2 regions of the Terrihabitans rhizophilus genome follow, and region 2 is predicted to be linked to the other one. Evidence: predicted binding sites of a transcription regulator. Region 2 holds the regulator's gene; the other holds the start of a gene.
The links. Region 2 encodes LexA, which represses DNA repair genes until DNA is damaged. Its sites were predicted from a motif close to TGTTCNNNNTGTGTTCNG; they were not measured.

Region 1 (7,475 bases), on a different contig from region 2:
ACATTCATCTTCCGTGATATTCTTGCCGTGCCAATAAAACGACACAATAAAGCGGCCATCCTTGCTTCCGATTATCTGCGATAACAGGTCTTAAGATGAAACATCTCCATTACGCTTTGCTTGCTGGGACGATGATCTCGGGGTCCTTGGCAGCATTCGGCGCCCAGGCCCTCGAGGCCGGCATGGGCTCTACGGTCCTGCTCGCCCAGGCCGCCCCGGACGTGCTCCCGCCGAGCGGAGATGCACCGCCTGAACGGCCCCGCCGTGGCCGCGAAGGTGCGGAGGAAGGCGGCGCGTCTGGACGCGAAGCGCGCCCTGAGCGTCCGCAGCGTGAGGCAGCCCCCGAGCGCGCCCCGCGCGCAGAACGTCCGGAGCGCCCTGAGCGTCCAGAACGCCCGCAACGTGAGGAGCGCCCGGAACGTCCCCAGCGTGAAGCGACTCCGGAACGTGCACCGCGTGAGGCCTCTCCTGAACGCCCGCAGCGCGAAGCTGCCCCCGAGCGTCCCCAGCGCGAGGCTGCGCCGGAACGCGCACCGCGTGAACAGCGTCCCGAGCGCCCCCAGCGTGAAGAGCGTCCCGCTCCCGCTGCTCGCGAGCCTGCCGCCAGCCCACGCACGGAAGCGCCCGCAATTCCTGAAACGCCCCCTGCCGCCCGTGAGCCGGCCGCCCAGCCTCGCACCCCTGATGGCTCGCCCCCTCCGCCGCGCCGTGAGGAGTTGCAGAACCGCATCAACGAGCAGCGTCAGGAGCGCGATGGGCAGCGCGATCAGCGGCGTGAAGAGCTGCAGAACCGCGTCGAAGACCAGCGGCGCGAGCGTGACGGCCAGCGTGACCAGCGTGCCCAGGAGCTTCAGAACCGGATTGATGAACGCCAGAACGGCGGCAATCGCCCGAGTGTCGATGCACCGCCGCGTGGCCCTGACGCACGTCCGGCCGACGCTCCCAATGCGGAGCGTGATCGCCGGGGCGACGATAACCGTCGTGGCGAGCGCCAGCGTCCGGGGCAGGAGTTCCGGGACGGTGCCGAACGTCAAGGCGGCGGTGAATTCCGCCGGTCCGATCCGGAGCGTCGCGAGAGCAACGACTACGACCGCCGCGATCGCCGTCTCGACGAACGCTTCGGCCGCCGCGAGGAGCGTCAGGGAGACCGCCTGGTCATCCGCGAAGGCGACGACCGCACCATCATCACTGAGGGCGGCCGCACCATCATCCGTCACAACGAGACGGAGCGCCTCAGCCGCAACTCCCGTGATGTGCGGGTCGAGCGCCGGCGTGGCGAGGTGGAAACCATCATCCGCCGTCCGAACGGCGTGGAGATCGTCACCATCAACGATGATGACGGCCGCCTGCTTCGCCGCATCCGTCGCGAGCGTGACCGTGAGATCGTGCTCATCGACAACACCCGTCGTCCGCGTGGCGTGAACGTCTATCTCGATCTGCCGCCGGTCGAGGTCGATCTACCGGAAGACGAGTACGTGGTGGATTATGGCCGGGCGGACTACGGAGATCTGGAAGAAACCTTCCGTGCTCCGCCGGTTCAGCGCATCGAGCGTGAATACTCGCTCGACGAGGTCCGCCAGAACGTCCGCCTCCGTGAGCGCGTCCGCAGCGTCGACGTCAATACGGTGCAGTTCGAGTTTGGCCAGTGGACGGTGCCCCCGACCCAGGCTCGCCAGCTGGAGCAGCTTGCAAAGGCCATCCAGGCGGTCATCGACCGTGATCCGAAGGAGGTCTTCCTCATCGAAGGTCACACCGATGCCGTGGGCTCGGACATCGACAACCTGTCCCTTTCCGACAGGCGCGCCGAGGAAGTGGCTGCGATCCTGAGCTCCGACTTCCAGATTCCCGCCGAAAACCTGGTCACACAAGGCTATGGCGAGCAGTATCTGAAGGTCGATACGCAGTCCGCGAGCGCAGAAAACCGGCGTGTCACATTGCGCCGCATCACGCCGCTGCTGAACGCCCAGGGGAACTGATCCCCTGCAACTCCGGGAAAGCCCGCCGCATCGTCGGCGGGCTTTTTCTTTGCCCTTCCGGCAAATTGCACGAAACTGCGCGCAGGATGGTACGTTTTCCTTGGTTATGAAGAAGGAGACCAGGTGTGCAGATTCCTGTCGAAATTACCTTCCACAACATCCAGCATTCCGATTGGGTGGAAGAAGCCATTCGCGAAAAGATCGCCCGGCTTGAGAAGTTGTTCGACCGGTTGGTGACGTGCCGCGTCCGCGTGGAGCGACGTGCCACCAATGCCACCAATTCCATCCCCCCCGTCGTGCGCATCGAAGTGGGCGTGCCGGGGCACAAGGACCTTGTGGTCAGCCATGAGCCGGAACACCTGCAGCAGAAGTTCCAGGATCCGGACATGCGCAACGCCATCAACGAGGCGTTCCGCATCGCCGAGCGCCAGTTGCTGGACTTCAAGGAGCAGCTGAAGGGCCGCACCAAGGCACCGCTGCATGACGGTGCCAACCAGTTCCTTGGTCAGGTGGCCGAGATGGCACCCGAGGCAGACCACGGCTTCCTTCTCACAAAGGAGGGCGGCCTGCTTTACTTCCACCGCAACAGCCTGCTGACGGGCGATTTCGACAGCCTGAAGCGCGGGGATGAAGTGCATTACGTGGAGGATCTGGGAGACACCGGCCCCATAGCCTCCAAGGTGCGCGTCAAGGAAAGCGCCTGATATTTCAAGGGGCTGCTTAGGCAGCCCCTTTTCTCGTTCACCCTCTCCACAAACAGCCCCGCTGACTCTTCTTGACTCCTGCCGGGCACTGCCCTTTCCTAGAACAAATCAGGAACACAGAAGATGACATCCCGGCAGGATACCCTTGCCGGGCTCAGGCGGAGCCTTGCCACGCTGGAACCGGCGGGCATGGAATTGGCGCCTGAAGCCCGGTTCACCTTTGGCATTGCGGGTCTCGACGCCGCAATCGGGGGCGGGCTTCCGCGTGCCGCCCTGCACGAGATCTTTGCCGCCAGCGCCGCCGACGGGCCTGCCGCCACCGGCATGGGGCTCTCCATGACTTTGCGCGCCTGCGGGCGGAGCCGGAGCCTTGTATGGGTTCGGCAGGACATGGTGGCCCAGGAAACGGGAGAACTTTACGCCCCCGGTCTGGCGGATTGGGGTGCGGATCCCGGCCGTATCATCATGGTGCGGGTGCGCGACGCGCGGGCTGCCCTGCGGGCGGCGAACGAGGCCCTGCGCTGCGGCGCGCTGGGCGCGGTCATCATGGAACCATGGGGCCAGCCCGAAGTGCTGGACCTCACCGCGACCCGTCGCCTTGCCGCCGCGTGCGCGCGCTCAGGGGTTGGCCTGTTCCTCATCCGGCTGGCGGCCGAACCGGTGCCGAGCGCCGCCCTCAGCCGGTGGAGCGTGCGGGCGGCGCCATCCCTTCCCTTGGAGGCCGGCGCCCCCGGTCATCCCGTTTTTCAGCTTGATCTGCTGCGGCACAGGGCCGGTTTCCCGCCCCGCCGCTGGTATGTGGAGTGGGACCGTGAGCAGTCTTCTTTCCGGGAGCCGGCGCTATCTCGCGGTGTGGTTTCCTCTCCTGCCCTGCGACCGCGTGCACCGGCTGCGGCGGCGCGCTGGCGGCACGCCGGATGAACGGCCTCTCGTGGTGCTGGCGCGTGTGCGTGGCGCGCAGCGCATCGCCCATGCCGACCGGCGGGCGCTGGAACTCGGCCTGCGGCCCGGCCTTACCCTTGCGGATGCCCGCGCCCGCGTGCCCGATCTCTCCATCGAGGATGAGAATCCGGCAGCCGATCATGCCCTGATCGAACGCCTTGCCGGCTGGTGCGAGCGCTACACGCCCATGGTGGGGCTCAGTACTCCAGACGGCCTCAACCTGGACATTACCGGCTGCGCGCACCTGTTCGGCGGGGAAGCCGCACTGCGCAATGACCTGCGGGTTCGCCTTGCCCAAGCGGGCTTCAGCCCTCGCACGGCTCTTGCCAGTACGCCCGATGCGGCGGCAGCGCTCGCCCGCTATTCGCCCGGCGGCGTGGTCCCATCCGGCGGGGAAGCTGCAGCCGTGCGCCCGCTGCCGCTCGCGGCTCTCGGCCTCGATGCCGAGCGGATAACGGCCCTCGCGCGCGCCGGCCTCAAGACCATCGCCGATCTGGCCGACCGCCCCCGCGCGCCCCTTGCCGCGCGCTTCGGAGCCGATCTCCTGGACAGGCTGGTCCGCACGCTGGGTGAGGTGGACAGCCCCATTTCACCGCGTACCCCTCTTCCGGAGCTGGCGGCGGAACGCCGTTTCGCGGAGCCCATCGGCCGCGCCGAGGATGTGCTCGGCACATTGCAGCAGCTTGCCGGCGATCTCGCATCCGTTCTCGAAGCACGCGGAGAAGGCGGTCGCATCTTCGAGGGGGCGTTTTTCCGGGCGGATGGTGCCGTGCGCCGCATCCGCGTCCAGACCGGACAGGCCATGCGGGGTCCAGATGCCCTTGCACGCCTCTTCGATGAACGGCTGGATGCCTTGGCCGATCCCATCGATCCCGGGTTCGGCTTCGACATGATCCGCCTCTCCGTCCTCGCAGCGGAGGTCAAGGCCCAATCCCAGACCCGGCTGGACGGCGAGGAGCAGACGGATGAGCGGATCGCCGAGGCGGTGGACCGGCTCGGCGCACGGTTCAACCCTGCCAAGGTACTGCGCTTCGTGGCGCATGAAAGCCATGTGCCGGAGCGGGCCGCGCACACCCCTCCCTACTTCTCCGGCCCCGCATCGGAGGCGTCCTGGACCGGACCTCAGCCGGATGACCCTCCCCTGCGTCCACTGCGCCTGTTCGCCTCGCCGGAGCCGGTGGAAGAAACGCTGTCGGAGGTGCCGGACGGCCCGCCCCGCCGCTTCCGCTGGCGTCGCGTGATGCACGAAGTCGCCCATGCCGAGGGCCCGGAACGCATCGCACCGGAATGGTGGAAGGACGAAGAGGGCGCGGCTACCCGCGATTATTTTCGCGTCGAGGATCGCGAAGGCCGCCGCTTCTGGCTCTACCGCGAAGGTCTCTACACCGCGGAGACCGGGCACCCCCGCTGGTTCGTGCACGGGCTGTTCGCATGAGCTATGCTGAACTGGCCGCAGCCAGCAATTTCTCGTTCCTGCGGGGCGCCTCCCATCCAGGCGATCTGGTCGCCCGCGCCCTGGAACTCGACCATTCCGGCATCGGCATCGCCGACCGCAACACCGTGGCCGGCGTGGTGCGCGCCCATGCGGCCCTGCGCATCGCGCAGGAAGGGGCCGTTGAGAAGTTCGGCTACCACTCACCTTTCAAGCTGGCGGTGGGGTCCCGGCTCGTCTTCATGGACGGCACGCCGGACATCATAGCCTACCCCTCCAACCGCGCCGGTTGGGGCCGTCTCTGCCGTCTCCTCACCACGGGCAATCTGCGCGGCCGCAAGGGCCAGTGCCTGCTGCGGGTCGGCGATCTCGTGGCCGATGCGCGCGATTTGCTGCTCATCGCCATGCCGGGCGAGCGCCGAAACATGGACAACCTGCTTGGCATGCTTGCGGAAGCCGCCTCCGGCTCGCTCTGGCTGGCCGCCACCATGCACCGCAAAGGGCCGGACCGCCGGCGGCTCCTCGCCACGCGCAGGCTTGCCGAGCGGCACGGCATCCCCCTCATCGCCGTCAACGATGTGCTTTACCACGCGCCCGAACAGCGTCCCCTGCAGGACATCATCACCTGCATCCGCGAAGGCCTGAAAATCGAAAGCGCCGGCCGCATTCTCGAAGCCAATGCCGAGCGGCACCTGAAAAGCCCGGTCGAGATGGAGCGTCTGTTCCGGGACGCACCGGACGCAGTGGCCGAAACCGGCCACCTTCTGTCTCGCGTCGAGTTCACCCTGTCGGAACTCGAATACAATTACCCGGACGAGCCGGTCCCGCCGGGAAGGACGCCTCAGGCGCATCTTGAGGACCTGTGCTGGCGCCGTGCTTGCCTGCGCTACCCCGACGGCATCCCCGCCAAGGTCGAGGATCTCCTGCACAAGGAGCTCCTCTTCATCGCGGAGGCGGACTACGCCCGATACTTCCTCACCATTCACGACATCGTCCGCTTTGCCGATGATCGCGGCATCCTGTGCCAGGGGCGTGGGTCGGCGGCCAATTCGGTCGTCTGCTTCATCCTCGGCATCACCAATGTGGACCCCGAGCAGATCGACGTCCTGTTCGCCCGCTTCCTCTCCAAGGAGCGCAAGGAGCCGCCGGACATCGATGTCGACTTCGAGCATGAGCGGCGCGAGGAGGTCATCCAGCACATCTACCAGCGCTATGGGCGCCACCGCGCCGGCATCGCCGCCACCGTCATCAAGTATCGGCCTCGCAGCGCCATCCGCGAAGTCGGCAAGGTGCTGGGCCTCAGCGAGGACGTGACCTCCTCACTTGCAGCCACGGTGTGGGGCGGGTGGGGAGACAATCTTCCCGACGACCAGGTCCGGCAGGCCGGCCAGCGTCCGGAAAATCCGGAGATCGCCAGAGCTGTCGCCTTTGCCAATCAGCTCATCGGCTTTCCGCGCCATCTCTCGCAGCATGTCGGCGGCTTCATCCTCACGCGCGACCGGTTGGACGAAACGGTTCCCATCGGCAATGCCGCGATGGAAGACCGCACCTTCATCGAATGGGACCGTGACGACATCGGTGAGCTGAAGCTGATGAAGGTCGATGTGCTGGCGCTCGGCATGCTGACCTGCCTGAAGAAGGCGCTGGTCCTGCTGGGCGAGCACAAGGGGCTCGATCACAGCCTGTCCTCCATCGATAGCGAGGACAAAGCCACATACGACATGCTGTGCAAGGGGGATTCCATCGGCGTTTTCCAGGTGGAGAGCCGCGCCCAGATCAACATGCTCCCGCGCATGAAGCCGAGGACGTTCTACGACCTCGTCATCGAGGTCGCCATCGTGCGGCCCGGTCCCATCCAGGGAGACATGGTCCATCCCTATTTGCGACGTCGCGCCAAGAAGGAGGTGGTGGAAATTCCCCGTCCCGGCCCCGGTTATCCGCAGGATGAACTGGAGCAGGTTCTCGGCAAGACCTTTGGCGTGCCGCTGTTCCAGGAGCAGGCAATGAAGCTCGCCATCGTGGCGGCGGAGTTTACCCCGGACGAGGCCAACGGGCTGCGCCGCGCCATGGCGACGTTCCGCTATGTCGGCACCATCCACACCTTCCGGGACAAGATGGTGAACGGCATGACGCGGCGCGGCTATGATCGCGCCTTCGCCGAGCGCTGCTTCGCGCAGATCGAGGGCTTCGGCACCTATGGCTTCCCGGAAAGCCATGCCGCAGCCTTCGCCCACCTCGTCTACGTCTCGTCCTGGATCAAGTGCCACCATCCGGACGTGTTCGCCTGTGCCATCCTGAATTCGCAGCCCATGGGCTTCTACGCGCCGGCGCAACTGGTGCGTGATGCGCAGGAACACGGTGTCGAGGTGCGGCCCATCGACATCAATCACAGCCACTGGGACTGCACGCTTGAGCCGATTG
Region 2 (7,475 bases):
CGGCGGAGGCGGAGAAGGCGGGTAGCGCCACCAGGGCGCCGGGAAGATCGGCTACCCAGTAGGACACAGCCAGCATGATGTCGACGCCGAAGCCCATGACCATCCAGGCCGGCGGATCGAGGCCGAATGGCATCAGCACGAAGCCGAGCAGCGCGAACGGCATGACGAGCGTGCCCACCACAAGCAGCGCGACGAGGTTCGACAGCAGGGAGTGCACGGCGATACGCTGGAAGTGAAACCCCGCGAACGGGCCGGTGGTCAGGGCGGCGATGATCGTCGTCACGACGATGCCGAGGACGTAGATCCACACCCGGCGCGCCACGCCGCGACCGCTGGAGCGGGGTTCGTCATCGGGCACCTGCCACCGGGTCCGCTCGTACCAGGACACGAGTCCGAGCACGGCCGCGAACGACATCTGGAAGCTCGGGCCGAGCACCGCATGAGGCGTGAGCGCGATGCCGAACAGCGCGGCGATGGCGAGATTGCGCATGGTGAGGCCCTGGCGATCCACGATGACCGCGAGGAAGACGACGGAGATCATGATGAAGCTGCGCTGCGCGGCGACCTCGTTCCCGGACAGATAGAGGTAGCCACCGGCACCCAGCAGGGCCGCCGCCGCAGCCCATTTCTTGACCGGGACGTGGAGCCCGAGCCCCGGCACCATGACGAGGAGGAGGCGCAGGGCGGCGAACACGCCGCCTCCGAACAAGGCCATGTGCAGGCCGGAGATGGAGATGACGTGGTAGAGGCCCGCTGTGCGCAGCGCATCATTGGCCGCCGCCGAGATGTCGCCGCGCTGCCCGGTCACGAGAGCGGCGGAGATCGCGCCCGCGTCTCCGGGGACCACCTGCTGGATGCGCGCGGAGATCGCATTGCGCAGCCGGTCCGTCGCCGCGCTGAACCGGCCCATCGGGGTCAGCGGTGGTGGATCCAGCAGGCGAGGGGGCTTCGCCTCGCTGCCCACTGCGCCAAGGCCCGTAAAAAACGCCTCCCGCGCAAAGTCATAGCCACCGGGCCGCACTGCCTGCGGCGGTGGTCGCCAATAGGCGTCGATGGCGACACGGCTTCCGGCGGCAACGCCATCCGCTCCCCGCACCGTTGCGCGCGCGAAGCGCGGCCTGTGGTCTTCCGGCACGCCCGCGATGGACTCAACACGGATCAGCAGGCGCACCGCGCCACGCGCACGCGGCTCACGCCGTTCCACCACGCCGACGGCCTCGCCGCGAACGCCACGCTCCAGCACCGGCGCTGCGACGCGGTGGACCTGCAGGCCGGCCGCGAGAAAGCCGCCGATGATGGCGGCCACGGACACGGCAACACAGAACCCGGTCGGGCGCTTCCGCGCGGCGGCGCACATTGCGAGGGCGGCGAGGAACGCCAGCGCTGACGCCGTCAGCGAAGGATCGTCGGGGGCCGCGAAGAAGAGGATCACCCCGCAGATGGCCAGTACTGGCAGCCAGATGAAGAATCGGCCGCGCTCGCGCTCTTCTTCCAGGGCCGAGGTCAGCGCACCGCCAGACACGGGAAGCAGTTGGCGCAAACGGAACGCGGCGGTGCCACGGCCATGCCGCCGTGCGGATGGCGCAGCCCCCATGCTGCCGACCCCGTTCCCCACCCCGTTCCCCTTTCGTCGCGGGCCATGCTACACGGAGCCACGCCGAAGCGCAGCGCGCTCGCCCCCCATCCCACCTGCCAAAGTTCGCCCATGTCCGATCCCGTCATCGCCCGTTTCGCGCCGTCTCCCACCGGCTTTCTTCACATCGGCGGGGCGCGCACGGCCCTGTTCAACTGGCTGTTCGCGAAATCGAAGGGCGGCAAGATGCTGCTCCGCATCGAGGACACGGACCGGGCGCGTTCCACGCAGGAGGCCATCGACGCCATCATGGACGGGCTGAAATGGCTGGGCCTCGACTGGGACGACGAGCCCGTGTTCCAGTTCTCGCGCGCGGACCGCCATCGGGCCGTGGTGGACCAGTTGCTGGCGCAGGGCGCGGCGTACCGGGCCTACGACACCGTCGAGGAACTCGACGCCATGCGGGCGAGCGCGCTGGCGGCCGGCAAGCCGCCCCGCTACGACGGCGGCTGGCGCGACCGCGACCCGGCAACGGCTCCGGAAGGCGTGAAGCCGGTCATCCGCCTGCGGGTGAACAATGAAGGTGAGACGCTGGTCGATGACGCGGTGCAGGGCGCCGTGACCTTCCCGAACGCCGATCTGGACGATCTCGTCCTGCTGCGCTCCGACGGCACGCCGACCTATATGCTCGCGGTCGTGGTGGACGATCACGACATGGGCATTACCGATGTGGTGCGCGGGGTCGATCACCTCACCAATGCCGCGCGCCAGATCCAGATTTACCGGGCGCTCGGCTGGGACGTGCCGCGCATGGCGCACATCCCCCTGATCCACGGGCCGGACGGGGCCAAGCTGTCCAAGCGCCATGGTGCGCTCGGCATCGAGGCCTATCGCGAGATGGGCTATCTGCCGGTCGCGGTGCGCAATTACCTCGTCCGCCTCGGCTGGAGCCATGGCGACCAGGAGATATTCTCGACGCAGGAGATGGTGGAGGCTTTCAGCCTCTCGGATGTGGGCCGCTCGGCAGCACGATTCGATTTTGGCCGGCTGGAGAACCTCAACGGCCACTACATGCGCGCCACGCCCGACGAGGAACTGGTGCAGATCTTTGCCGACGCCTTGCCCTATCTTCCGGGCGGGCCCGAAGCCAAGGCTAAGCTCGATGCCGGTCTTTGGGACGCGTTCCGGGTGATGCTCCCGGCCATGAAGGAGCGTTCCAAGACGCTGATCGAGCTCATGGACAATGCCAGCTTCCTGCTGGTCGACCGTCCGCTGGCGCTCGACGCGAAGGCCGAGCAGGCGCTGGCGGCGGATGGCACACGCGAACGTGTGGCGAAGCTGGCCGGCCGTCTCGCCGCGCTGCCGAACTGGGAGGCCGAGGCCGCCGAAGCCGAGGTGCGGGCGTTCGCCGAGGAGCAGGGGATCAAACTGGGGCAGGCGGCGCAGCCCTTGCGTGCGGCGCTCACGGGCAAGATGGTGTCTCCACCGATCTTCGAGGTGCTGGCGGTGCTCGGCCGAGACGAAAGCCTCGCCCGCCTGGCCGATCAAGCCGGCTGAACGAAATCGTGCTGTCACACCCTTCTCTTGTGGCCGGGGGTAAATTCGCTTAGCTGAAATCACGGCCTTTCCGTGGCAACGGGAATGCTATCTGTCTGGAGAAAGGGTGCGCGTATGAGCGACAAGACAGCTTCGCTGACCGTCGGCGGCAAGACGATCGAACTTCCCATACTGGAAGGTTCGACCGGACCTGACGTCATCGACATCTCCAAGCTGTATGCGCAGACCGGGATGTTCACCTACGATCCCGGCTTTACCTCCACCGCGAGCTGCGCCTCGACCATCACCTTCATCGATGGCGACGAGGGCATTCTGCGCTACCGGGGCTATCCCATCGACCAGCTGGCCGAGGGCGGCGACTTCCTCGAGACCTGCTTCCTGCTGCTGTACGGCGAACTGCCGAGCGCGAAGGAGCGCGAGAGCTTCGAGCGCCGCGTGACGCGCCACACCATGGTGCACGAGCAGATGACCCGCTTCTTCACGGGCTTCCGCCGCGACGCGCACCCCATGGCCGTGATGGTGGCCAGCGTTGGCGCCATGGCCGCCTTCTACCCCGACTCGACCGATGTGGCGGACCCGAACGCACGCGAGATCGCGTCCATCCGCATGATCGCAAAGCTGCCGACGCTTGCGGCGATGGCCTACAAGTACTCGGTGGGCCAGCCGTTCGTGTATCCGCGAAACGACCTCGATTACGCGTCCAACTTCCTGCAGATGTGCTTCGCCGTGCCCTGCGAGGAGTACAAGGTGAACCCGGTGATGGCACGCGCCATGGACCGCATCTTCACCCTGCACGCCGACCACGAGCAGAACGCATCCACTTCCACCGTTCGCCTCGCGGGCTCGTCGGGCGCAAACCCGTTCGCCTGCATCGCGGCCGGTGTTGCCTGCCTGTGGGGCCCCGCCCATGGCGGCGCGAACGAGGCGGCGCTGAAGATGCTGGAAGAGATCGGTACGCCGGACCGCATTCCGGAGTTCGTGGAAAAGGCCAAGGACAAGAACGATCCATTCCGCCTGATGGGCTTCGGGCACCGCGTCTACAAGAACTACGATCCGCGCGCCAAGATCATGCAGCAGACCGCGCATGAGGTTCTGGACGAGCTCGGCATCAAGGACGATCCGCTGCTCGACGTGGCGGTGGAGCTTGAGAAGGTTGCCTTGCAGGACGAGTACTTCGTCGAGCGCAAGCTGTACCCGAACATCGATTTCTATTCCGGCATCACGCTGCGCGCGATGGGCTTCCCGACCTCGATGTTCACCGTGCTGTTTTCGGTGGCACGCACCGTCGGCTGGATCGCACAGTGGAAGGAAATGCTGGAAGACCCGGCGCAGCGCATTGGACGTCCGCGCCAGCTCTACAATGGAGCCGTCGAGCGCAGCTTCGTTCCGGCCAAGGATCGCGGCTGACGGCAATCCGTGCGGCCCGGCATCCACGCCCGGCCGCATCGACTGTTCGCAGCTTCAAGCACGAAAACGGGGAGGTCCGGACAGGACCTCCCCGCATCATTTTCAGCCGTGCTCCGCTGGGCCGAACGCCTCAGTAGCGGCGGATCAGCCCCACCAGCTTGCCCTGCACGCGCACCCGGTCGGGTCCGAAAATGCGGGTTTCGTAGGCTGGGTTGGCGGCTTCGAGAGCGATGGACGCCCCGCGCTTGCGGAGCCTCTTCAGCGTGGCTTCTTCGTCATCCACCAGCGCGACCACGATGTCGCCGGTTGCGGCCGTGTCGGCCTTGCGGATGACGACCACGTCGCCCTCAAGGATGCCGGCCTCGATCATCGAGTCGCCGCGCACCTCGAGCGCAAAGTGCTCGCCGCCCGTCAGCATTTCCGGTGGAACTGCGATGGTGTGGCTGCGGGTCTGGATGGCTTCGATGGGCACGCCGGCCGCGATCCGGCCCATGACGGGCACGAACGCCGAATGGCCGCGCTCCTCGTCATCATCGGCCGCACGCGGGCGCGCCTTGCCGAGATTGCCTTCGATGACGCTTGGCTGGAACTTCCCGGTCGGCCGCATGGGCGGGGCCACCGTCTCGGGCAGCTTCAGCACTTCCAGCGCGCGAGCCCGGTTCGGGAGACGGCGGATGAAGCCACGTTCCTCAAGCGCAGTGATGAGGCGATGGATGCCCGACTTGGAACGGAGGTTAAGTGCCTCCTTCATCTCGTCAAACGAGGGCGGGACACCCGATTCCTTCAGGCGCTCATGAATGTAGCGCAGAAGCTCGTGCTGCTTTCGCGTGAGCATGGGCACCTCGGCGGATGAATCAAAACAAATCAGGAACAAAAAGGTAGCTGTTCCTTATGTGTTCCGCAACGGTTAACATCCGGTTGCTTTCCCGCAAACTGGAACGATACGGCTAGGTTCTCGACCTTTCAGGGGCGTGCTCGCATCCTGAAGGGGCCGAACGGGGAGGATGCGATGCGGCAAGACGGATCGGGGTTTCTGTCGCGGATAAAGGCTCTGCCATTCGCGCAGGCCGATCTCCAGCGCGCGGTGACGCGCTTTCCCGTAGCGGTAGCCGCATCCGTCATCGTCACCGCCATGGCGATCGCCGAAATCCATGACCGTCTCGATCACACCATGGCGGAGATGGTCGGCATCGGCTGCCTTGTCGCCTTTGCCGCGTCGGTGGCGGCAGGCGTGATGTCGGAAGCTCACGGCCTTGGACGTGGGCGTGCGCTTCTACAACTTCTTGCCGCGACGACGGGCGCGATCTCGGCCGTGTTCCACGAGTCGCACTGGTTCAGTCCAGAGGCCGCCGGAGTGGCCGCGATCGCGCTCGCGGCGACGGGTTCGCTGTCGCTTCTGCGCGACGAGGAACGGCGGAGCTGGGTCTTCAACCTCTCGGCCCTGTCCGGCCTCGCCTTCGCCGGGCTGAGCACGCTCGTGATCATGATCGGGCTGGCGGCGATCCTCTACAGCATCCGGTACCTGTTCGGCATCACGGTGACGGACACCGTGATGCAATATGTGTGGGCGCTTGGCTTCGCCCTCGTTCTGCCGCTCCTGTGGCTTTCGCTGCTGGGGAACAGGCAGTCTCCGGAAGCGCCGGACGGGCTCATTCGAAGAGCCGTGGCGGCGCTGGGCATCATCCTCGCCGTTCTGGCCGCGATCTATGCGGTGGTGCTGCACCTTTACGCAGCCAAGATCGCGCTCACCATGGATGTGCCGCGCAACCAGGTTGGCTGGATCGTCTCGGCCTTTCTGTTCATTGGCAATCTTGGCCTGCTGGCGAGCTACCGGCCCGATGGAGATGTCGCCCCGGCGGTTCGCTGGATCCGGCGGCTGTGGTTCCCGATGACCGCCGTACCCGTGGCCTTGCTGGCGCTGGCGACGTGGCAGCGCATCGGGGCCTATGGGGTGACGCCGGAGCGGCATGTGCTGGCCCTGATCACGGCGGCGGCCGTGATGCTGCTTGCGTGCTTCGTTGTGCTCCGCGAGCGCTTCGACATTCGCCTTGTTCCCGGCGTCGTGCTGCTGCTTGCCGTTGCGACCATGGTGGGTCCGTTGACCTTCAAGAAGACCACCATCCGAAGTCAGTCGGCCCGCCTCGATGTGCTTCTGGACCGGTGGGCGCAGCGGAGCGGCGGCGCGGTGACCGGCGTGAGGGACGATGCGCCGGAGGCGGCACGGCAGGACATTGCGAGTGCCGCAGGCGTGCTTCTCGGGCTCGGCGCGCTGGATACTGTCCGCCAGTCGACCGGACGGGTGTTCGCCAACGCGGATGAAGCCCGCGCCCTGCTGCGGACCCTCTGGCTGATGCCGGCCGCAACGGTGCATGCATCGCCAAAAGCTTCAGCAGGTGGCACCCGGACCCCGTTCGGGCTTGCTCTTGGGCCGTTCAGTCTCGGCAAGGAGAGCGTTCAGCCGGAGCCGTTCGAAGGTTGGCTGAGCCTGCAGGACAGCCGCGTGACGCTCGCCTCCACGCCGCCGCTGGTCTTCGATCTCAAGTGGCTGGCCGACGGTGTGCGCGATGGATCTTTCGTGGATGTGCCAATCAGCGTCACGTCCGTCGACGGCGCATCCGCCTTGATCCTGAACCACATCACGGCCGAGGGCCGGGAGGCGCTGGAGATCACGTCGGTGGCCGGCGTTCTCCTGCTCGGAGACGGTGTTACTCCGCCGCCTGCGCTGTCCCGCCCATCCACTCCGCCAAGGCCGCCTTCGCCCGCCCGCTGATCGCGCGCTTCTTCGCCGCCGACTTGGCCGGGCCACGGACGCGCTCTCCATCGGGGCCTTTCAGCGGACCGTCGTAGGGCGGGAACAGGCCGAAGTTCACGTTCATGGGCTGGAAGCTGCGCTTGGTGTTCTCGTCGCCATCCACCTCGATGTGGCCGCCGGTGATGT

Region 1: the regulator LexA is predicted to act here: its motif matches at 2,780-2,797, upstream of SCD90_RS15075 (ImuA family protein).

Annotation. Positions count from the first base shown of each region.
Region 1 is NZ_JAXAFJ010000011.1:90,957-98,431, reverse strand. It holds gene SCD90_RS15085 (OmpA family protein) at 147-1,976, shown strand; gene SCD90_RS15080 (HPF/RaiA family ribosome-associated protein) at 2,102-2,680, shown strand; gene SCD90_RS15075 (ImuA family protein) at 2,804-3,601, shown strand; gene SCD90_RS15070 (Y-family DNA polymerase) at 3,492-5,057, shown strand; gene SCD90_RS15065 (error-prone DNA polymerase) at 5,054-7,475, shown strand, end outside.
Region 2 is NZ_JAXAFJ010000002.1:337,706-345,180, reverse strand. It holds gene SCD90_RS05215 (ComEC/Rec2 family competence protein) at 1-1,615, opposite strand, end outside; gene gltX (glutamate--tRNA ligase) at 1,706-3,130, shown strand; gene gltA (citrate synthase) at 3,245-4,537, shown strand; gene lexA (transcriptional repressor LexA) at 4,668-5,372, opposite strand; gene SCD90_RS05195 (DUF4153 domain-containing protein) at 5,547-7,307, shown strand; gene trmFO (methylenetetrahydrofolate--tRNA-(uracil(54)-C(5))-methyltransferase (FADH(2)-oxidizing) TrmFO) at 7,243-7,475, opposite strand, start outside.